One region of the Streptomyces sp. NPDC100445 genome, then DNA from elsewhere that is predicted to be linked to it. Evidence: riboswitches for the same ligand, from Rfam matches in the RefSeq annotation. Region 1 holds a riboswitch; each other region holds the start of a gene.

Region 1 (7,070 bases):
TCGGCGATGACCTCCAGCTTGACCAGGTCCGTGCCCAGCGCCTCCCGGGCCAGCCGGGCGGTCAGCACGGCCTCCCCGGCGGTGAAGCAGCCCGCCGTGTTCGGCAGCACCCGGATGCCGAGCCGCTCCAGCACGGACAGCACCGAGCCGTGCGCGGCCGGGTCCACCCGGCGCATCGCGACCGTGGTCAGCTCCGTGCCGGAGGCGACCAGCGAACGCTCCAGCACGTCCAGGCTGGGCGCCCCGCCGGTGCCCATGATCAGCCGGGACGACAGGGTCAGCCCACCGAGGACCAGGGGGTCGTCGGCCATCGCTCAGCCCCCCTGCACGGCGGTGAGGACCTCGACCCGGTCGCCCTCGGCGAGGGCGGTCGCCGCCCACCGCGTGCGCGGGACGACGGTCTCGTTGACGGCGGCGGCCACCCCGCGCGGCGCCGCGGTGAGGGACTCCACCAGGGCGTCCAGCGCGGTGCCCGGGTCGACGCGGCGGGGTTCGCCGTTGACGGAGATGGTGACGCAAGCGCTCATGCGGGCTGCTCCAGCTGTTCCACGGGTGCGGCGGCGAACCGCCGCGGGGTGAACGGACGTGCCTCGGGGGGAAGCTCCCCGGTGACCAGGGTGTGCGCCAGCACGTCCCCGGTCACCGGCGTGAGCAGCACCCCGTTGCGGTGGTGCCCGGTGGCGAGCAGCAGCCCGTCCAGGCCCGACGGGCCGAGCAGCGGCGCGTTGTCGGGGGAGGCGGGCCGCAGCCCGGCCCGGGTCTCGGTGAGCGGCAGCTCGGTGATGCCGGGGACCAGCTCGTGGGCGTCGCGCAGCAGCTCGTACACGCCGCCCGCCGTGACCGTGGTGTCCCAGCCCAGCTCCTCGCTGGTGGCGCCGACGACCAGCTCGCCGTTCTCCCGGGGCACCAGGTAGACCTGGCTGCCGCGCACCACCGCCCGCACGGTACGGCTGAGGAACGGGGCGAATCGGGGCGGCACGGTCAGCCGCAGCACCTGCCCCTTGACCGGCCGGACCGGCGGCCGCAGCTCCTCCGGCACGCCCGCGAGCCGCCCGCTCAGGCTCCCCGCCGCGAGGACCACCCGGCCGGCGCCCAGCCCGGTCCCGTCCGCCGTGGTCACCCCGGCGGCCCGGCCCCCCACCACGTCCAGCCGTTCGGCCCACGCGCGATGGAACACCACGCCGGCCCGCTCGCACGCCGCCACCAGGGCCGCCGCCAGCCGCCGCGGGTCGACCTGGTGGTCGCCGTCCACTCGCAGGCCGCCGCGCACCCCGGGCGCCAGCATCGGCTCCAGGCGCCGGCACTCCCGCCCGGACAGCCACTCCGAGGCGAGCCCCGACCGCCGCTGCAACGCGTGCAGGTCCCGCAGGTGGGCGCGGTCGTCGGCGTCGAGGGCGACGGCCAGGGTGCCGCAGCGCCGGTAGCCGGTGCCGAGACCGGTCAGCTCGGTCAGCTCGGCCACGAACTCCGGGTAGCGGCGGGCCGACTCCAGGTTGAGGGCGAGCAACATTTCCTCGCCGTAGTGCAGTTCGGTGACCGCGGCCAGCATCCCGGCCGCCACCCCGGCGGCCCCGCCCCCCGGTTCGGGGTCCACCACGGCCGCGGAGAGGCCGCGCTGCGCGACCCGCCAGGCCGTGACCAGGCCGATGATCCCGCCCCCGATGACGAGGACGTCTGACGTACGTGACGACATGGGCGTCCAGCCCCTCCCTTCGCCGGCATGACCCGGATCAGGTTCGTACGGTCGGAGGCCGCGAGCCTCCCTCTCAGCCCGGTGCGTCCGGGCTCCCGCGAGTGCTTGTACGGTGGCCACCCTAGCCCGCCCGCTCGACCCCCGTAAGGGAGCCCTCGGCCGTGACCCGCTCGCTCGACGGACTGTTCCTCGCCCCCGTCTCCGACCAGGCGCCGGGTCAGGTGGGCACCCGCACCCGGTTCGCCTACCACGAGGACGACGGCGCCGTCTGGGCCGACTACGCGGGCGGCGACGTCGTGCGCGGCCACCTGGTCGGCACCCGCGAGGGCGACCGCCTGGACTTTCGGTACGTGCAGCTGAGGACCGACGGGACGACCGCCTCCGGGCACTGCGTGTCCACGGTCGTGGAGCTGCCCGACGGGCGGCTGCGGCTGGAGGAGACCTGGGAGTGGGAGTCCCGCCCCGGCTCCGGCACCAGCGTTGTGGAACAGGTCACCGAGCCCGCCCCCTGACTGACGGAACGTCAGTGACTATGGTGACCGGGTGAGCGAGCAGACAGTGGGAGAGGGCACGCCGCGGGAACCGCGCGTGGTGGTCGTCGGCGCGGGCATGGCCGGGGTCCAGACCGCGGTCGCCCTGCGGGAACAGGGCTTCAAGGGCACGGTGACCGTCCTCGGCGCCGAGGCCCACCAGCCGTACGACCGGCCGCCGCTGTCGAAGGCGGTGCTGCTCGGCAAGGTGGAGGGCTCCGCCTTCGACGTGGACTTCGCCTCCCTCGGCGTCGAACTGCGCCTGGGCCGCGAGGTGCGCGGCCTGCGCCCCGCCGACCACGAACTGGACACCGCCGCCGGCCCGGTGCCCTACGACGTCCTGGTCCTCGCCACCGGCGCCGAACCGGTCACCCTGCCCGGCACCCAGGGCCTGCCCGGCGTGCACCTGCTGCGCACCCTGGACGACGCCGAACGGCTGCGGCCCGTCCTCGCCCGGCAGGACGACGTCGTGGTCGTCGGCGCCGGCTGGATCGGCGCCGAGTTCGCCACCGCCGCCCGTGAGGCGGGGTGCGCCGTCACCGTCGTCGAGGCCGCGGACCGGCCGCTGGCCGGCGCCCTGCCCGCCGAGGTCGCCGCGCCGATGGCCGCCTGGTACGCCGACGCGGGCGTCGACCTGCGCACCGACGCGCGCGTGGAGCGCGTCGAGCCCGGCGCGGTGGTGCTCGCCGACGGCACCCGGCTGCCCGCCGGCGCCGTCGTCGTCGGCATCGGCGCCCGCCCCGCCACCGGCTGGCTGGCCGGCTCCGGCATCGAGCTGGGCGCGCACGGCGAGGTCCTCGCCGACGCCCACCTGCGCACCTCCCTGCCGGACGTGTACGCCGTCGGCGACTGCGCCTCCTTCCCCTCCGCCCGCTACGGTGAACGGCTGCTCGTCCACCACTGGGACAACGCCCTCCAGGGCCCGCGCACGGTCGCCGCGAACATCCTCGCCGCCGGCCACCTCGGCGAGACCCCGGAGACCTACGACCCGGTGCCCTACTTCTGGTCCGAGCAGTTCGGCCGGTTCGTGCAGCACGCCGGCCACCACGCCGCCGCCGACCGCATGGTCCGGCGCGGTGACCCGGCGGGACCGGCGTGGACGGTGTGCTGGCTGCGCGAGGACCGCCTGGTGGCCGTGCTGGCGGTCGGCCGCCCGCGGGACCTGGCGCAGGGCCGCCGGCTGATCGAGGCGGGCCGGCGGATGGACGCCCGGGCCCTGGCCGACCCGGGCCGCCCCCTGAAGGACGCCGGCGCCGACTGACCGGCCCGGCGCGTCCTCCCAGGTGGACCCACCCGGCTTCCGACTGTCGGTGGGGGATGGCAGGCTTGTCCTGTGACCGAGATTGACGCAAAGATCGAAGCTCTCGTCCCCGCCTGGCTCACCCTGCCCGACATCGCCGAGATGTTCGGTGTCGAGGTGACGCGTGTCCGGCAGATGGTGAAGGACGGCCAGTTCATCGCCGTACGCCGAGGTGAGAACAGGGCGCTGTACGTCCCCGCCGCCTTCATCGACGGGGACAAGATCACCAAGGGCCTGACCGGAACCCTGACGCTCCTGCGGGACGACGGCTTCACCGACGAAGAGATGATCGAGTGGCTCTTCACCCCTGACCCGACCCTGCCCGGCACGCCCGCGCAGGCCCTGAGCGAGAATCGCGGCACGGAGGTGAAGCGCCGCGCCCAGGCGCTCGCCGTCTGAGGCGGCCCGCACCGGGGGTGGCGTCGCGGGCCCGCCCGCACGCCACCCGGACCGCCGTCCACACCGACCACGGGGGGACCCACCCATGTCCGACACCGCCCGCGCGGCGCTCGCCGACGCCCGGCTGTACCTGTGCACGGACGCCCGCAGGCGCCAGGGCGACCTGCCGGAGTTCCTCGACGCGGTCCTGGCCGGCGGCGTCGACGTCGTGCAGCTGCGCGACAAGGGCATGGAGGCCGCCGAGGAGCTGGAACACCTCCGGGTCCTCGCCGACGCCTGCGCCCGGCACGGCAGGCTCCTCGCGGTCAACGACCGCGCGGACGTCGCCCACGCCGCCCGCGCGGACGTGCTGCACCTCGGGCAGGGCGATCTGCCGGTCCCGGCCGCCCGCGCGATCCTCGGCGACGGCGTGCTGATCGGCCGCTCCACGCACTCCCCGGCCGAGGCGACCGCCGCGGCGTCCCAGCCGGGCGTGGACTACTTCTGCACCGGCCCCTGCTGGCCCACCCCCACCAAGCCCGACCGGCACGCCCCCGGCCTGGACCTGGTCCGCCACACGGCCGCCCTGGCCACCGACCGCCCGTGGTTCGCCATCGGCGGCATCGACCTCACCAACCTGGACCAGGTGCTGGAGGCGGGCGCCCGCCGGGTCGTCGTGGTCCGCGCCCTCACCGAGGCGAGCGACCCGAAGGCCGCCGCCGCCGAGTTCGCCGAGCGGCTGCGCGAGGTCCGCTAGCCCGGGGACCGGTGGCGGGGTCCGGTGCCCGTCCTCCGGTCCGGTGGCCGTGGGCTGTCCACCTGCTGGACAGGAGGCGGATATTTCAGACGAATACCCGCTGACCGGTTGGGGGACCGCCCACCCCTGGTTAACCTGCGGGTATGGCCCTCGGAACCGCGTCCACCCGCACCGACCGCGCACGTACCGTGCGGGACATGATCGCCACCGGCAAGACGGTCTACTCGTTCGAGTTCTCGGCGCCGAAGACCCCCAAGGGCGAGCGGAACCTGTGGAGCGCGCTGCGGCGGGTCGAGGCGGTCGCCCCCGACTTCGTCTCCGTGACCTACGGCGCCGGCGGTTCCACCCGCGCGGGCACGGTCAGGGAGACCCAGCAGATCGTCGCCGACACCACGCTGACCCCGGTCGCCCACCTCACCGCCGTCGACCACTCCGTCGCCGAACTGCGCAACATCATCGGCCAGTACGCCGACGCCGGCATCCGCAACATGCTCGCCGTGCGCGGCGACCCGCCCGGCGACCCCATGGGCGACTGGGTGCCGCACCCCCGCGGCCTGACCTACGCCGCCGAACTCGTCCGGCTCATCAAGGAGTCGGGCGACTTCTGCGTGGGCGTCGCCGCGTTCCCGGAGATGCATCCGCGCTCCGTGGACTGGGACACCGACGTCGCGCACTTCGTGGACAAGTGCCGCGCGGGCGCCGACTACGCCATCACACAGATGTTCTTCCAGCCCGAGTCCTACCTGCGGCTGCGCGACCGGGTGGTGGCGGCGGGCTGCGACACCCCCGTGATCCCCGAGGTCCTGCCCGTCACCAGTGTGAGGATGCTGGAACGGTTGCCCGGTCTCAGCAACGCGATTTTCCCGAATGCCCTGAAAGAGCGGATCCTCACAGCGAAGGACGATCCGGCGGCGGTACGCTCCATCGGTATCGACTTCGCCACGGAGTTCTGCGCACGGCTGCTGGCCGAGGGAGTGCCCGGACTGCACTTCATCACGCTCAACAACTCCACGGCGACCCTGGAAATCTACGAGAACCTGGGCCTGCACCACCCCCCGCAGGCCTAGACCGGTCGCACCGCCGTACGTCACACTGCGGAACGGCCACTGGGAGAGGGGCGTACATGGGCTGGACGGTCCTCTACATCGCGTTCGGCGGCGTCGCACTGTGGCTGCTCGGCGAGGTACTGCTGCAATACAAGGCACGCCTGCGCTGGCGGCTCCTCGCCTTCGCCGGCTTCGTCGGCGTCGTGCTCGGTGTGCTGATCCCGTCCGTCGTCGTGATCGGGCTCGGCGCGATCGCCTTCGCGGTCGGCCAGACCTACGTCACGCTGTCGTTCCGCCGCGGCTTCGCCTCGGGCTGGGCGGTCAAGCGCCCCGGCCCGGAGGCCGGCACCAACAGCAAGCGCCGCCGCGGCCGGGCGGACCGGCACGAGGCCGACCCGCAGGGCACCGACGGGCCGGTCGCCGGCCCCGCCGACGACCGGGACCGGGAGCACGACGCCCACGACGCCCACGACGCGCACGGCCGGGCCGCCGGTGACTACGACGACTACGACCGCGACGACGTCTTCACCCCGCCTCCCTCCCGGCCCGCCGAGCCCACCGCCGCCGGGACCGGCGGGGTCTACGCGCCGCAGCCCCTCCCCGACGACACCGGCAACTACGGTGTCTACGGCGGCCCCGCCCACGCGGACACCGCCCAGCCGCAGACCGCCGCCCAGCCGGGCTACGCCTACGACTACTCGGGCTACGGCCAGCAGGGCTACGGCTACGACGGCGCGGGCCAACAGGCCTACGCCAACTACTCCGACCCGTACATCGGCAGCCAGCCCTACGCCGACCCGTCCTACGGCACGGACTACTCCCAGCAGTACGGCCAGCAGGCTTACGCCCCCGACCCGTACCCCGGCGGCGGCTACGGCGAGACCCCGGCCGGCGGGGTGTGGGTGCCGCAGCAGCGCACCGACGAGACGTACGGCGGTGAGCTCCCGCAGGAGCAGCCCTACCCGCACCAGGCGGGCGCCCAGCAGCCGCAGCCCGGCGCCGGGTACGACGAGCAGTACCGCTTCTGAGCCGGCGGGCCGTGGCACCACGGCCCGCTCACCCGCCGGTCACCCCGCGCAGGTCACCGGGAGCCGCGGAAGTCAGGGCCCTCCACGACCAGCCCCGCCACCAGCGCCCCCGACATGCCGGCGTGCGCGAGGCCGCCGCCCGGGTGGGACCAGCCACCGACCCGGTACAGGCCGGGCAGGCGCGTGGTGTTCCCCGGGCGCAGGAAACGCCCCTGGCCGGCGGCGAGCGCGGGCGCGGGCACCGTAGCGGCACCCGTCTCCTCCCCGACGTGTCCGGGCCCCCGGACCTCGTGCCACAGCAGGCGCTCGCGCAGACCGGGTATCGCGCGTCCGGCCGC
Region 2 (7,070 bases), on a different contig from region 1:
CCGACCCCGACGCCCTGGACTTCGACCGCGAGAACCGGGCCCACCTCGCCTTCGGACACGGCCCGCACCACTGCCTGGCCGCCGTCATGGCCCGCATGGAGGCCGAGGTGATGATCGGCACGGTCCTCACCCGCTTCCCCGGCATCCGGCTGGCCGTACCCCCGCAGGAGGTCGAGTTCCAGCGCCAGGGCCTGATCCGCGGCCCGAGAACCCTACCGGTGACCTGGTAGTGGTCGAGGTCGGAAACACGTGAGTTCGCCGGTTCCGGGACTGGCGTGACGGCGAACCCGCCCGCCTACTCCCGGGCCGCCCTCGGGCCGTGGAAGAGCCCTCGATGTTGACCAACGTCAATAGGTGCCGACACGGAGGCCGGTGATCGATCCCGGCTGTTCTGACGACGAGCGTGCGCGGCACTCACCTGGCCAGATCGCCCCCTTGTGTGCCCTTCGTGTACGTGTCACACATTGAGAGGCGGTACCTGGGGGGAGGGGAGTACTGCATGTCGGTGTCGGGTGGTTATCCGGTGGGGCCGTCCGCCTGGGCCGTCGAGCGGTTCGGGCGGCATGCCGGCGCGCTCGCCGCTGCGGTTCCGGTGCAACTGGCCGAGGCGCACGGGAAGGCGCATGCCGCGCACCTTTCCGCGTGGCTGAAGAAGCGGAGCCCGTACGGTGTCGCCCTTGCGGGGTTGGTGCGCGAGAACCTGGCGGAGACCGCGCGTGAGCTGGGGGAAGCCGTGCGCGACCTGCGCGGGTACGAGTATGCGGTGATCAACGATCACGCACTCTTTCCTTTCCGGTACGCGGACCGGTCGAGGCCTCTCGACCGAGCGCGGCTCCCCGCCAACGCGTCACCCACTCGACACCGGCTCCTTCGGGCGCACGGCCCGCAGCCACCGGAGGGCCTGTTCGACGTCGGTGAGGACTTGGCGACCGAGGAGTACCTGGGGCTGCACGAGGCGTTCGAGGAGCTGGGCGCTTCCACCAGGCTGGTCTGTGTGTTCTTCACGGCCGACGCCGAGAACGGCATCCATGCCATCCACTGGGGGGACGCCCACCTGGAACCCGACCGCACCTTCACCTGGCCCTACAAGGAACAGCTTCCGGTCGCTCCCGTGCCGATGGAGTGACGGTCAGTGGCGTGGGGGTGACCACCCCCACCCCCGCTTCCGCCCGGGGTCCCGGTGATGATCTGCGACACTGGACGTGTTATGCCTGCACCCGGAGAACTCACCTTTGTCGCGCCGCGCGGAGCCAAGAAGCCGCCGCGGCATCTCGCCGACCTCACGCCCGCCGAGCGCAAGGACGCGGTGGCCGAGATCGGTGAGAAGCCGTTCCGTGCCAAGCAGCTCGCGCAGCACTACTTCGCGCGGTACGCGCACGACCCCGAGCAGTGGACGGACATCCCCGCCGGGTCGCGCGACAAGCTGCGCGAGGCGCTGCTGCCGGAGCTGATGACGGTCGTCCGGCACCTGTCGACCGACCAGGGGACCACGCGCAAGACGCTGTGGCGGCTGTTCGACGGCACGCTGGTCGAGTCCGTGCTGATGCGGTACCCGGACCGGGTCACCATGTGCATCAGCTCGCAGGCCGGGTGCGGGATGAACTGCCCGTTCTGCGCCACCGGGCAGGCCGGCCTGGACCGGAACCTGTCGACCGCCGAGATCGTGCACCAGATCGTGGACGGGATGCGGGCGCTGCGGGACGGGGAGGTGCCGGGCGGACCGGCGCGGCTGTCCAACATCGTCTTCATGGGCATGGGCGAGCCGCTCGCCAACTACAAGCGGGTCGTCGGCGCGATCCGGGCGCTCACCGACCCCGCCCCGGACGGGCTGGGCCTGTCGCAGCGCGGGATCACCGTCTCCACCGTCGGGCTGGTGCCGGCCATCCACCGGTTCTCCGACGAGGGCTTCAAGTGCCGGCTCGCGATCTCCCTGCACGCCCCCGACGACGAGCTGCGCGACACCCTCGTCCCCGTGAACACGCGGTGGAAGGTGCGCGAGGTGTTGGACGCCGGGTTCGAGTACACCGAGAGGTCGGGCCGCCGGCTGTCGATCGAGTACGCGCTGATCCGGGACATCAACGACCAGGCCTGGCGCGGTGACCGGCTCGGCCGGCTGCTGCGGGGCAAGCCCGTGCACGTCAACCTCATCCCGCTCAACCCGACGCCGGGCTCCAAGTGGACGGCCTCCCGGCCGGAGGACGAGAAGGCGTTCGTGGAGGCCATCGCCGCGCACGGCGTGCCGGTGACCGTCCGGGACACCCGTGGGCAGGAGATCGACGGGGCCTGCGGTCAGCTCGCGGCCACCGAGCGGTAATCTGACCACGTACACACATCTTCATATTCCGACAGGGGAGCGCCACAGCGCTGAGAGTGCGGCAATCGGGCCGCAGACCCTCTGAACCTCGCCCAGGTCATTCTGGGTAGGAAGTTCGGTCACCACTCAAGCTGTTGTGCCCTGCCCGGCCTCCCCCGCGGGAGTCCGGGCGGGGCCGCGTCTCTTCCTGGCCCACCCCAGGAGGACATCCAGTGCACAACAAGACCCTCGTGGCCGTGGCGGCGGGGCTCGGCCTCCTCGCCCTGCCCGCGCTGACCGGGTGCGGGTCGTCGGACACCGCGAAGTCCACGGACTCCAAGACCGTCACCCTCGTCAGCCACGACTCGTGGAGCGTCTCGAAGAACGTCCTGAAGGACTTCGAGAAGCGCTCCGGGTACCGGGTCAGGGTCCTCGAGGACGGCGACGCCGGGCAGGCCGTCAACAAGGCGATCCTCACCAAGGACAACCCGCAGGGCGACGTCCTCTTCGGCGTCGACAACACCCTGCTGTCCCGCGCCCTGGACAACGGGCTGTTCCAGCCGTACCGGCCCAAGGGCTCCGACGCGGTCCTGCCCCGGTACCGGGTCGACCAGGACCGGCACCGGGTCACGCCCATCGACACCGGCGACATCTGCGTCAACTACGACAAGGCCTACTTCAGCGCGCACCGGCTGACTCCGCCGCGGTCCTTCGCCGACCTGGCCGACCCCCGGTACAAGAACCTCCTCGTCACCGAGAACGCGGCCACCTCCTCGCCGGGCCTCGGCTTCCTCCTCGGCAGCGCCGCGCAGTTCGGCGACGACGGCTGGCAGGGCTACTGGAAGAAGTTGAAGGCCAACGGCGTCAAGGTCGTCGACGGCTGGGAGCAGGCCTACGACCAGGAGTTCTCCGGTTCCACCCAGGGCAGGAAGGCCGGTGGCGACCGCCCGCTGGTGGTGTCGTACGCGTCGTCGCCGCCCGCCGAGGTGATCTACGCCAAGAAGCGGCCCGCCACCGCCCCGACCGGCGTGGCGAGCGGCACCTGCTTCCGGCAGACCGAGTACGCGGGCCTGCTGGACCACGCCCGCAACCCCGAGGGCGGCAAGGCGTTCCTCGACTTCCTGCTCGGCAGGGAGTTCCAGGAGGACATGCCGCTGAACATGTTCGTCTACCCGGTGCGCGAGGGCGCCCAGGTGCCGCCGGACTTCCGCAAGTACGGCCCGCAGGCCGAGGACCCCCGGACCATGGCTCCCGGCCGCATCGCCGCACACCGCGACCAGTGGGTCAAGACGTGGACGTCACTCGTACTGAGGTAGCGCGGGCCCGGCGGGGGAACGCGGCGCGGTTCGGGCTGATGGCCCTGCCCGTCGCGTTCTTCGCCGCGTTCTTCGCCTGGCCCGTCGTCGCGATCGTCACCCGTGGCCTGAGGACGGACGGCGGCTGGCGGCTCGGCCGGATCGCGGACGTCGTCACCCAGCCCGACATCCGCCACGTGCTGTGGTTCACCACCTGGCAGGCGCTGGCCTCCACCGCGCTGACCCTGCTGCTCGCGCTGCCCGCCGCCTACGTCTTCGCCCGTCTGCGTTTCCCGGGCAAGGAGCTGCTGCGGGCCGTGGTCACCGTCCCGTTCGTGCTCCCGACCGTGGTCGCCGGCAGCGCCTTCCTCGCCCTGCTCGGTCACAACGGGCTCCTCGACCAGGTGTGGGGGGTACGGCTGGACACCACGGTGTGGGCGATCCTGCTGGCCCACGTCTTCTTCAACTACGCGGTCGTCGTCCGTACCGTCGGCGGGTTCTGGGCCCAGCTCGACCCACGCCAGGAGGAGACCGCCCGGATGCTGGGCGCCTCACCGGCGAGGGCGTGGCGGCAGGTCACCCTGCCCGCGCTCGCGCCCGCCGTGGCCGCCGCCGCGCTGATGGTGTTCCTGTTCACCTTCACCTCGTTCGGCGTGGTGCAGATCCTCGGCGGCCCCACCTTCTCCACCCTGGAGGTGGAGATCTACCGGCAGACCTCCGAGGTCTTCGACCTGTCCACGGCCGCCGTGCTCACCCTCGTCCAGTTCGCCGCCGTCGGCGCGATCCTCGCCGTGCACGCCCGGACCGTACGGCGGCGGGAGACCGCCCTGCGCCTGGTCGACCCGAAGGCGACCGCCCGCCGGCCGCGCGGGGCCGGGCAGTGGGCGCTGCTCACCGGGGTCCTCCTGACGATCGCCCTGCTGCTGGTGCTGCCGCTCGCCGTGCTCGTCCGCCGCTCCCTGGACGCGCCCGGTTTCGGCTACTACCGGGCGCTGACCGACGCCGACGGCGGTACGTTCCTGGTGGCGCCGCTGCACGCCGTGTGGACCTCGCTGGAGTACGCGGTCGCCGCCACCGCCATCGCCGTCCTGGTCGGCGGTCTCGCCGCCGCCGCGCTGGCCCGGCGGGACGCGGGACGGCTGGTGCGGGGCTTCGACGCGCTGCTGATGCTGCCGCTCGGTGTCTCCGCCGTGACCGTCGGCTTCGGTTTCCTGATCGCGCTGGACCGGCCGCCGCTGGACCTGCGCCAGTCGTGGATCCTGGTGCCGCTCGCCCAGGCCCTGGTGGGCGCCCCCTTCGTCGTACGGACCATGCTGCCCGTGCTGCGCGCGGTGGACGGACGGCTGCGGGAGGCGGCGGCCGTGCTCGGGGCGTCGCCGTGGCGGGTGTGGCGGGAGGTGGACCTGCCGCTGGTGCGGCGGGCCCTGCTGGTCTCGGCCGGGTTCGCGTTCGCCGTGTCGCTCGGGGAGTTCGGTGCGACCGTGTTCATCGCCCGGCCCGACAACCCCACCCTCCCGGTCGCGGTGGCCCGCCTGCTGAGCCGGCCCGGAGACCTCAACTACGGCCAGGCGATGGCCCTTTCGACCATTCTCATGGTGGTGTGCGCCGCCGCGCTGCTCGTCCTGGAGCGCCTGCGCACCGACCGATCGGGGGAGTTCTGATGCTGCTGAGCCTCGATGCCGCGACCGTGCGCCTCGGCGGGCGGGCCGTGCTGGACGCCGTCGGCCTCGATGTCGCCGAGCACGAGGTGGTGTGTGTGCTCGGGCCCAGCGGCAGCGGCAAGTCGACACTGCTCCGGGCGGTGGCGGGGCTCCAGCCCCTGGACTCCGGACGGGTGCTGCTGGACGGCCGCGACCAGACGCGGGTCCCCGCGCACAAGCGGGGGATGGGGCTCATGTTCCAGGACCACCAGCTCTTCCCGCAGCGGGACGTGGGCGCGAACGTGGCGTTCGGGCTGCGGATGCACGGCGTCGCCAAGGGCGAACGGGACGCCGAGGTGGGGAAGTTGCTGGAGCTGGTCGGGCTGCCCGGTGCCGCCCGGCGGGCCGTGGCCGCCCTGTCCGGCGGCGAGCAGCAGCGGGTGGCGCTGGCCCGCGCCCTCGCGCCCCGGCCCCGTCTGCTCATGCTGGACGAGCCGCTGGGCCAGCTCGACCGCTCGCTGCGGGAGCGGCTGGTGGTGGAACTGCGGGAGTTGTTCGGGCGATTGGGTACGACCGTGCTCGCGGTGACCCACGACCAGGGGGAGGCGTTCGCGCTGGCCGACCGGGTGGTGGTGATGCGTGACGGGCGGATCGCGCAGTCGGGCACGCCGTTGGAGGTGTGGCAGCGGCCCGCCGACGCGTTCGTGGCCCGTTTCCTCGGTTTCGAGAACGTGGTCGGGGTGACCGTCGCCGGCGCTGTCGCGGACAGCCCGTGGGGGAAGCTGCCGGTGCCCGACGGCTCGGCGCAGGGCGCTCGCACGGTCCTGGTCCGGCCCGCCGGGATCCGGCTGGTCCCCGCCGACCAGGGTCTGCCGTGCGCGGTGACCGCCCGCACGTTCCGGGGCACCCATGTGGCCGTGCGCCTCCAGCCGGAGGGGGCCCCGTGGCTGGAGGCGGCCTGCGCGCTGCGGGACGCGCCGGAACCGGGCGCCACGGTCGGGGTGGAGTTCGACGTGGCCGAGACGGTCGTACTCGGCTGAGTCGGTCGGGCGGGAGCGCCGGGGCGTGAGCCGGCCGAGGCCGGTGACGTCCCGCACCCCGGCCCGCCCTCGACGGCGTGCCGCCCGGCCCGCCCGCACCGGGGCCGGCGGACGGCCGGGGTGCGGGCGGGCCGGGCGGTGTCAGGCGCCGCGCTTCGCCCCGCGCCGGCGGGTGCCGACGTAGACCGCGCCGCCGCCGACGACCACCAGGGCCGCCGCGACACCGACGATCAGGGGGGTGTGGGAGTCGGCACCGGTCTCGGCGAGGTTGGAGTCACCGACCGCCGGGGACGGGGCGTTGCCCGGCGTGCCCGCCGGGGCGGAGCTGGATCGGGACGGCGCCGGCGACGGGGTGGCCGAGCCGGGCGGGGCGGACGCGGGGGCGGAGGCGGACGCCGACACGGTCGCCGACACCGTGGGGATCGGCTTCGGCGTCGCGGAGGCCGTCTGCTTCGGCGGCCGGCTCTCGGTCCGGCAGGCGGTGGACGGCGTCACCAGGTCGGGCTTGATGTCGCGGTCGACGTTGCGGGCCTTGACGTGGACGCGGTAGGTGGCGTTCGGCTTCCACTGTTCGGAGAACGATATCCGGGCGCCCTCCTTCGAGCCCTTGACCGGCTGCTCGCCGACCTTCGTCTCGACGCCGCCGTCGCCCTCGAGGAAGACACCGACGGTGGCGTCGGTGGCGGAGGCGTCCGAGTCGGTGACGACGATGACGCCCTGCGCGCCGTCGCACCTGGCTTCGGCGGAGAAGTCTTTGATGTCGCAGGCGAGTGCGGAACCGGCCAGGCCCAGCACCAGCGCC
Region 3 (7,070 bases), on a different contig from region 1:
TGACGTCCACGGTTACCTCGACGAACTGATGACCGCGCTCCGGGCGCAGGGCCTGGTCGACGCGGCGGGCCAGTGGTCCGCCGGCACCTCCCGGCTGTGGTTCCTCGGCGACTTCACCGACCGCGGCCCCGACGGGATCGGCGTCATCGACCTCGTCATGCGGCTGTCCGCCGAGGCCGCCGCCGCCGGTGGCTACTGCAAGGCACTCATGGGCAACCACGAGCTGCTGCTCCTCGGCGCCAAACGGTTCGGCGACACCCCCGTCAACTCCGGTGCGGGCACCGCCACCTTCCAGGCGGCCTGGCTGCTCAACGGCGGCCAAAAGACCGACATGGACCGCCTCCAGGACCACCACCTCCAGTGGATGGCCCGCCTCGACGCCGTCGAGGAGGTCGACGGCTATCTGCTCATCCACTCCGACACCACCGCCTACCTCGACTACGGCGACTCCATCGAGGCGGTCAACGACACCATCCGCGAGGCCCTGACCCGCAACGACGCCGACGAGGTCTGGGACCTGTTCCGCAAGTTCACCAAGCGCTTCTCCTTCCGTGACGAGGGCGGCGCCGACGCCGTCCGCTCGCTCCTCGGTACGTACGGAGGCACCCGGGTGGTTCACGGACACAGCCCGATTCCCTACCTCCTCGGCGAGGTCGGTTCCGAGGACGGCGAGGAGGGCACGGGCCCGTCCGTCGAAGGACCCCACGTCTACGCCGACGGCCTCGCCATCGCCATGGACGGCGGAGTCACCATGGCCGGCAAGCTGCTGGTCCAGCAACTGCCCCTGGAACGCTGACCGTTACCGGCACACCCCGTCGCGCGCGTCATCCGGCCGCATAACCGCAGGCCGGAATGCAATTTCCGGCAACCCCTGTCACCGCGCGCCGTACCGGCTCTACCATCGGCTTATCCGTAGCAGGCTCCCCTCCGTTTCTGCCCGACGGCTCGCCGGCGTGCGAGCCCCAGCCCTACGGAGCACCGGGGGATGCACATGAACAGCGTTCCGCAGCACCTTCTGAGCGAGGACCGCCAGGACTTCGAGCGGCTCCTCGACGAGGCGCTGCGCTCCGCACCCGACCGGCCGGACCTGGCCGCCGTGGGTCAGCGGCTCAATCCCGAACAACTGCGCACCATGGCCCGGAACGCCGGCGCCCTGATCACCGCGGCCGCGGCGGCCGAGTACCAGCACTACGTCGAGGTCCGCGACGAACTGCGGCACCCGGCACTGTCCGCACAGCCCGCCACCGGCAGCCCCGGCGCCGCGGAGGCCGGCCCGGACACCACGGACCTCGCCGCCGCCCTCGGGGAGGCCGCCGACAGCACCGGCGCGGGTGCCGTCGCCGTCATCGCCGTCCTCGCTCCCCTCCTCTCCGGAACCGCAGCCGTCCTCTTCCTGCTCGTCGGCTACATCCTGAAGGCGCTGGACCCCGGGCACGCCTTCGCCCGGACCATGCTCACCACCGGCTGGGTGTTCGGCGCGCTGACGGCGGCCGGGATACTCGTCGCCGCCGTCGGGCTGCTGCTCACCGCCCTGCGCAACAGCACCTCGGCGGAGGCCCGCGCCCAGAAGGCGGCGCACGAGGAACTGGTCAGAGCCAGAGAGGCCTGGCAGAAGGCGCTGCTGGAGCGCGGCATCCTGCCGTTCCTGCGGGAGGCGCTCCGCGACCCGGGTCCGCCCGCCGTCCGCCGCACCACCCCACCCGCGCCGACGACCGGCCGCATCCCGCGTCTGGGCTACGACCGTCCCGGCTTCAGCAGTCCCGGGGACGAAGGCACCGCGACCGGCCGCCCGAGCTTCACCAGTCCCGACTACACGAGCCCGGACTACGGCGGTCCGGAGCACCAGCCCGACTGACCGCACCCGCGGCGGTCCCGGCCGGGCCGGCCGGCCGGAGCCCGCCGCGCCGGCCGTCCCGTCACGGGCCCGGCACGCGCGGCGGGTTCACCGCACCTGTCAGTCGGCGATCGGCAGGTACACCCGGTTGCCCGCCGCCGCGAACTCCTGCGACTTCCGGGCCATGCCCTGCTCGATCTCGGCCCGGTCGCCTCCGTGCTCACGCCGGATGTCCTGCGAGATCTTCATGCTGCAGAACTTCGGCCCGCACATGGAGCAGAAGTGGGCCGTCTTGGCGGGTTCCGCGGGCAGCGTCTCGTCGTGGAACTCCCGTGCCGTGTCCGGGTCCAGGGCCAGGTTGAACTGGTCCTCCCACCGGAACTCGAAGCGGGCGTCCGACAGCGCGTCGTCCCACTCCTGGGCACCCGGATGCCCCTTGGCCAGGTCGGCCGCGTGCGCGGCGATCTTGTAGGTGATGACGCCGGTCTTGACGTCGTCCCGGTTGGGCAGGCCCAGGTGCTCCTTGGGCGTCACGTAGCAGAGCATCGCCGTACCCCACCAGGCGATCATCGCGGCACCGATGCCGGAGGTGATGTGGTCGTACGCCGGCGCGATGTCCGTGGTCAGCGGGCCGAGCGTGTAGAACGGCGCTTCATCGCAGATCTCCTGCTGAAGGTCGATGTTCTCCTTGATCTTGTGCATCGGGACGTGCCCGGGGCCCTCGATCATCGTCTGTACGTCAAAGCGCCTGGCGACGCGGTTGAGTTCCCCGAGCGTCCGCAGTTCCGCGAACTGCGCCTCGTCGTTGGCGTCCGCGATCGAACCGGGCCTGAGCCCGTCCCCGAGCGAGTACGTGACGTCGTAGGCGGCGAGGATCTCGCACAGCTCCTCGAAGTTCTCGTACAGGAACGACTCCTTGTGGTGGGCCAGGCACCACGCGGCCATGATCGATCCGCCGCGCGAGACGATGCCCGTCTTGCGGTTGGCGGTGAGCGGGACGTACGGCAGCCGGACGCCCGCGTGGACGGTCATATAGTCCACGCCCTGCTCGGCCTGCTCGATGACGGTGTCCTTGTAGATCTCCCAGGTCAGTTCCTCGGCCTTGCCGTCCACCTTCTCCAAGGCCTGGTAGAGCGGCACCGTGCCGATGGGGACGGGGGAGTTGCGCAGCACCCACTCGCGTGTGGTGTGGATGTTGCGGCCGGTGGAGAGGTCCATGACCGTGTCGGCACCCCAGCGGGTCGCCCAGGTCATCTTCTCGACCTCCTCCTCGATGGAGGACGTCACCGCGGAGTTGCCGATGTTGGCGTTCACCTTGACCAGGAACCGCTTGCCGATGATCATCGGCTCGATCTCCGGGTGGTTGACGTTGGCCGGCAGCACGGCTCGGCCCGCCGCAATCTCCTCCCGGACCACCTCGGGGGAGACGTTCTCCCGGAGGGCCACGAACTCCATCTCCGGTGTGATCTCGCCCCGTCGGGCGTACGCGAGTTGGGTCACCGGGCGGCCGCTGCGTCCCCGCCGCGGCTGGCGGGGACGGCCGGGGAAGACCGCGTCCAGATTGCGCAGCCCGCCCCGCGGCGAGGTGTGCTTGAGCCCGTCGTCCTCGGGGCGTACGGGACGGCCCGCGTACTCCTCGGTGTCACCGCGGCCGATGATCCAGTTCTCCCGCAGCGGTGACAACCCCCTGCGGACGTCCGTGTCGGCGAGCGGATCGGTGTACGGGCCCGACGTGTCGTACAGCGTGACCGACTCCCCGTTGGTGAGGTGCACCTGACGGACCGGCACGCGCAGGTCGGGGCGCGAACCCTCGACGTACGCCTTGTGCCAGCCGATGGACTTCCCGGCCTCGTCGGACTTGTCGTCCCGAACGGAGGCAGGCGTGCGTGCGTCCTTGTTGGTCATCAGACCTACTCCCTACGCCGGCATTACCCGGTAACAGGTTCGGCGGTCGACGCAGCGGATCCCGTATGCCGATGTTCTGGGTGGAACCTGGGTGTTCCACGTGAAACATCGCGTCTACGGAGGTCAGCGCCCTCTCAGCCCGGTGCTCCGAGCTCCCGCGTGTGCAAAAGGTGTCTCCACGCTAGCGGCATGGAGGGCGCGGTGAACAGTAGGCCCCCGCGCTTGTTGCGATGATCGGGCGGTGACCAGGATGCAGCAGTATCCCCACCAGCCGTCCGATCCGCCCCGCCGCGACGCCGCGGAACCGGCCGACGGGCACGGCGACGGGATCGGTGAGGGCGGCCATCCCACGCACGTGCACGACAGGGGCGCCGGTGAGGGCGGCCACCTCACGCACGCGAGGGGCAGCGACGGAGGCGGCCATCACGGCCACGCGCACGGACACGGCCCGGCCGCACCGGTCTCCCGGCATCTGCGGAAGGTCATCGCCGCGATCCTGGTTCCGTTCACCGTGGCGGTCGTGGTGGGCCTGGTGGTGCTGTGGCCCGACGGAGCCCCGTCCCACACCCGCACCGGCGTCGGCTTCGACCGGCAGACGCAGCAGGCCACGGTCACCCGCGTCAGCGAGGTCGACTGCGCCTCGGTGAACGCGTCCGGCGCCGCACCGCCCGGCGCCCCTGCCACGGGTGGCGGCGCTTCCGCGGAAAAGGGAGCCGGCAGAACCTGCGTCAAGGCCACCGTGCGGGTCGACACCGGCGGGGACAAGGGCCGTACGTTCACCGAGATCGTGCAGCCGGACCAGACCCGGCAACTGCACCAGGGCGAGAAGGTCGTCGTCGCCTACGAGCCCTCGGCACCGAGGAACCTCCAGTACTCGGTGACCGATGTGAACCGGGGCTTCCCCATGGCGCTGCTCGCGGGGATTTTCGCCGTCGCCGTCGTGGTGGTCGGCCGGCTGCGCGGGGTCATGGCACTGGTCGCCCTGGCGGTGAGCTTCCTGGTGCTGACCCTGTTCATCCTGCCCGCCATCCTCCAGGGCTCCGACCCCCTGGTGGTCGCCGTGGTGGGAGCGAGCGCCATCATGCTGATCGCGCTGTACATGTGCCACGGCCTGTCGGCCCGCACGTCGGTGGCGGTGCTCGGCACGCTGGTCTCCCTGGCGCTGATCGGCCTGCTCGGCTCGATCTTCATCGGCTGGTCCGCGCTGACCGGCAACACGGACGACGACACCGGTCTGATCCACGGCCTGTATCCGTCGATAGACATGAGCGGTCTGCTGCTGGCCGGCGTCATCATCGGCTCGCTCGGTGTCCTGGACGACGTGACGGTGACGCAGACGTCGGCCGTCTGGGAACTGCACGAGGCGAACCCGGCGATGGGCCGGCGCGGACTGTACCGGGCGGCCATCCGCATCGGCCGCGATCACATCGCCTCCGTGGTCAACACCCTGGTCCTCGCCTACGCCGGTGCCGCGCTGCCGCTGCTGCTGCTGTTCTCGATCGCCCGGAGCAGCGTGGGGACCGTGGCCAACAGCGAGTTGGTGGCCACGGAGATCGTGCGCACGCTCGTGGGGTCGATCGGCCTGGTCGCCTCGGTGCCGGTCACCACCCTGCTGGCCGCGCTGGTGGTCTCGGCCGACCGGCCGGAACCGGCCGCCGCGGCGACTGCCGGAGCGCGTCCCGGACCGACGCGCGGCGGCCGGGGCCGGCGCCGGAAGCGGTGAAACGCCGCGGTCCGTCGGGAGCCGGCGGTCCGCGACCGGCTGAAGAAGCGTTCCTGCACAACCGCGGGCGGGATGACGAAGTGTCGGCGCCCCTGCCGTGAGGCTTCAGCCCGTGCTCTGTTCCTCGGCCAGGATGCGGTCCAGGGCCTCGTCGAGATGCGTGTCGAAGTCGGCCAGCGCGCCCTCCTGCCCGAGGGGGACGAGCTTGTCCGTGCGGTCCAGGAAGGCCACCAGCGGCGGCGTCGAGGAACGGAACAGCGCTTGGTCCGCGCCCACCTGGAGTCGGATCAGCACCTCGCCCAGCACCTCGACGTCGGCGGGGGCGATACGCACATCACCCTCCCCGCAGGGCCGCCCCACCCCGTCGATCAACAGTTCACGCCCGAAGGCCCAGGTCACCGGGGCGTCACCGGGCAGATGGAAGGTGAGCCGTACCGCGTACGGATCACAGGTCTCGTAGCGCAACTCCACCGGGATGCGGAAGGAGAGCTCCTCCGACACGAGAAAGCTCATCATGACTTCTGCCTGTACGGACTCGCGCATCGCCTACCCCGTCATATGACATCGACTGGCCGGGATTGATCCCTCTAGCCCTGGGTAAATCTTGCTGAACGTACGCGACAGATCACAAGGAGTGAGTTTTCACATACTGATAGAAAGCGTGAGTGACCCGACGTGCCGGCCGATCTCCGTCTGGAGCCGACGCGCGGCGGGCAGCAGCCGGTCCGCCCGCTGGGCGGGCAGGGAGATGGCCAGGGTGGCCGCGGTCGCGCCGACCGTGATGGGGACCGCCGCGCAAACCGTCCCGAGCGCGTACTCCTGGCGCTCCACCATCAGTTCCATGCGCCGGGTGCGGGCCAGCCGTCGCAGCAGCGCCCCGTGGTCCCGCACGGTGTACGGCGTGAGGGGCTGGGCCGGGTAGCGGGAGAGGTGGTCGCGCCGGGCGTCCTCGTCCAACTGCGCCAGCAGGCACTGGCCGACGGCATGGGCGTGGCCCGTCTCACGGAAGTCGGCCCATTCCTCGACCGCGGGAGCCTCACGGGACTCGGAGACGCACATCATGTCGATCTCGCCGTCCCGGTACATCGCGTAGTACACCGGCACACCGATCGAATCCCGCCAGTGGGCAAGGATGTTCCCCACCGAGCTGCGACGTTTCTGCTGTGCTCCGCTGCTCGCGAGCCGCGCGGCGGCGTCACCGAGGAAGAACAGGCCCTTCTCCCGGTAGAGATAGCCCTCGTGCACCAGGGTGCGCAGCAGGTGGTAGGTCGTGGGCAGCGCGAGGCCCGTCTCACGGGCGAGCTGTTTGGCGGGGGCACCGTAGGACCGGGCGGCGACGGCCTCGAGCAGGCGCATGGCGCGCTGGACGGATCCGATGAGCGTCGCGCCGGCCGGTGGTCCCGGCGCGTCGGCCGTGGGCTGTCCGGGGACGGCGGGGGTCGTGGACCGTCCGGGGGCGGCCAGGGGCGCCGGCCGCTGGGCGGGCGGCGCGCACGAGCGTGGTGGGACGGGGGGTGCGTGGGGTTCTGCCGGTGCGGTGTCGACCGTGGCCAAGGGGTACTCCCGTAGCGCGAGGGGGCAGCCCGTGCGGGAAGGGCACGGAGGGGG

Evidence for each region. Region 1 has a riboswitch for thiamine pyrophosphate ahead of thiO (glycine oxidase ThiO). Riboswitches for the same ligand answer to the same signal wherever they lie in the genome.
Region 2: another riboswitch for thiamine pyrophosphate. It lies ahead of ACIQVT_RS26955 (thiamine ABC transporter substrate binding subunit); the one in region 1 lies ahead of thiO (glycine oxidase ThiO).
Region 3: another riboswitch for thiamine pyrophosphate. It lies ahead of thiC (phosphomethylpyrimidine synthase ThiC); the one in region 1 lies ahead of thiO (glycine oxidase ThiO).

The regions. Positions count from the first base shown of each region.
Region 1 is NZ_JBIVZV010000002.1:612,372-619,441, forward strand. Features, by position in the region: gene ACIQVT_RS08120 (thiazole synthase) at 1-311, opposite strand, end outside; gene thiS (sulfur carrier protein ThiS) at 315-527, opposite strand; gene thiO (glycine oxidase ThiO) at 524-1,693, opposite strand; TPP riboswitch at 1,691-1,802, opposite strand; gene ACIQVT_RS08135 (hypothetical protein) at 1,855-2,205, shown strand; gene ACIQVT_RS08140 (NAD(P)/FAD-dependent oxidoreductase) at 2,237-3,484, shown strand; gene ACIQVT_RS08145 (Rv2175c family DNA-binding protein) at 3,557-3,922, shown strand; gene thiE (thiamine phosphate synthase) at 4,008-4,658, shown strand; gene metF (methylenetetrahydrofolate reductase [NAD(P)H]) at 4,802-5,725, shown strand; gene ACIQVT_RS08160 (hypothetical protein) at 5,782-6,732, shown strand; gene ACIQVT_RS08165 (phytoene desaturase family protein) at 6,786-7,070, opposite strand, start outside.
Region 2 is NZ_JBIVZV010000012.1:216,442-223,511, forward strand. Features, by position in the region: gene ACIQVT_RS26940 (cytochrome P450) at 1-230, shown strand, start outside; gene ACIQVT_RS26945 (hypothetical protein) at 500-1,126, shown strand; gene rlmN (23S rRNA (adenine(2503)-C(2))-methyltransferase RlmN) at 1,208-2,314, shown strand; TPP riboswitch at 2,338-2,445, shown strand; gene ACIQVT_RS26955 (thiamine ABC transporter substrate binding subunit) at 2,527-3,609, shown strand; gene ACIQVT_RS26960 (ABC transporter permease) at 3,648-5,249, shown strand; gene ACIQVT_RS26965 (ABC transporter ATP-binding protein) at 5,249-6,268, shown strand; gene ACIQVT_RS26970 (LAETG motif-containing sortase-dependent surface protein) at 6,410-7,070, opposite strand, start outside.
Region 3 is NZ_JBIVZV010000010.1:193,848-200,917, reverse strand. Features, by position in the region: gene ACIQVT_RS23760 (metallophosphoesterase) at 1-796, shown strand, start outside; gene ACIQVT_RS23755 (hypothetical protein) at 986-1,855, shown strand; gene thiC (phosphomethylpyrimidine synthase ThiC) at 1,955-3,739, opposite strand; TPP riboswitch at 3,732-3,908, opposite strand; gene ACIQVT_RS23745 (YibE/F family protein) at 3,990-5,462, shown strand; gene ACIQVT_RS23740 (SsgA family sporulation/cell division regulator) at 5,568-6,005, opposite strand; gene ACIQVT_RS23735 (IclR family transcriptional regulator C-terminal domain-containing protein) at 6,105-7,016, opposite strand.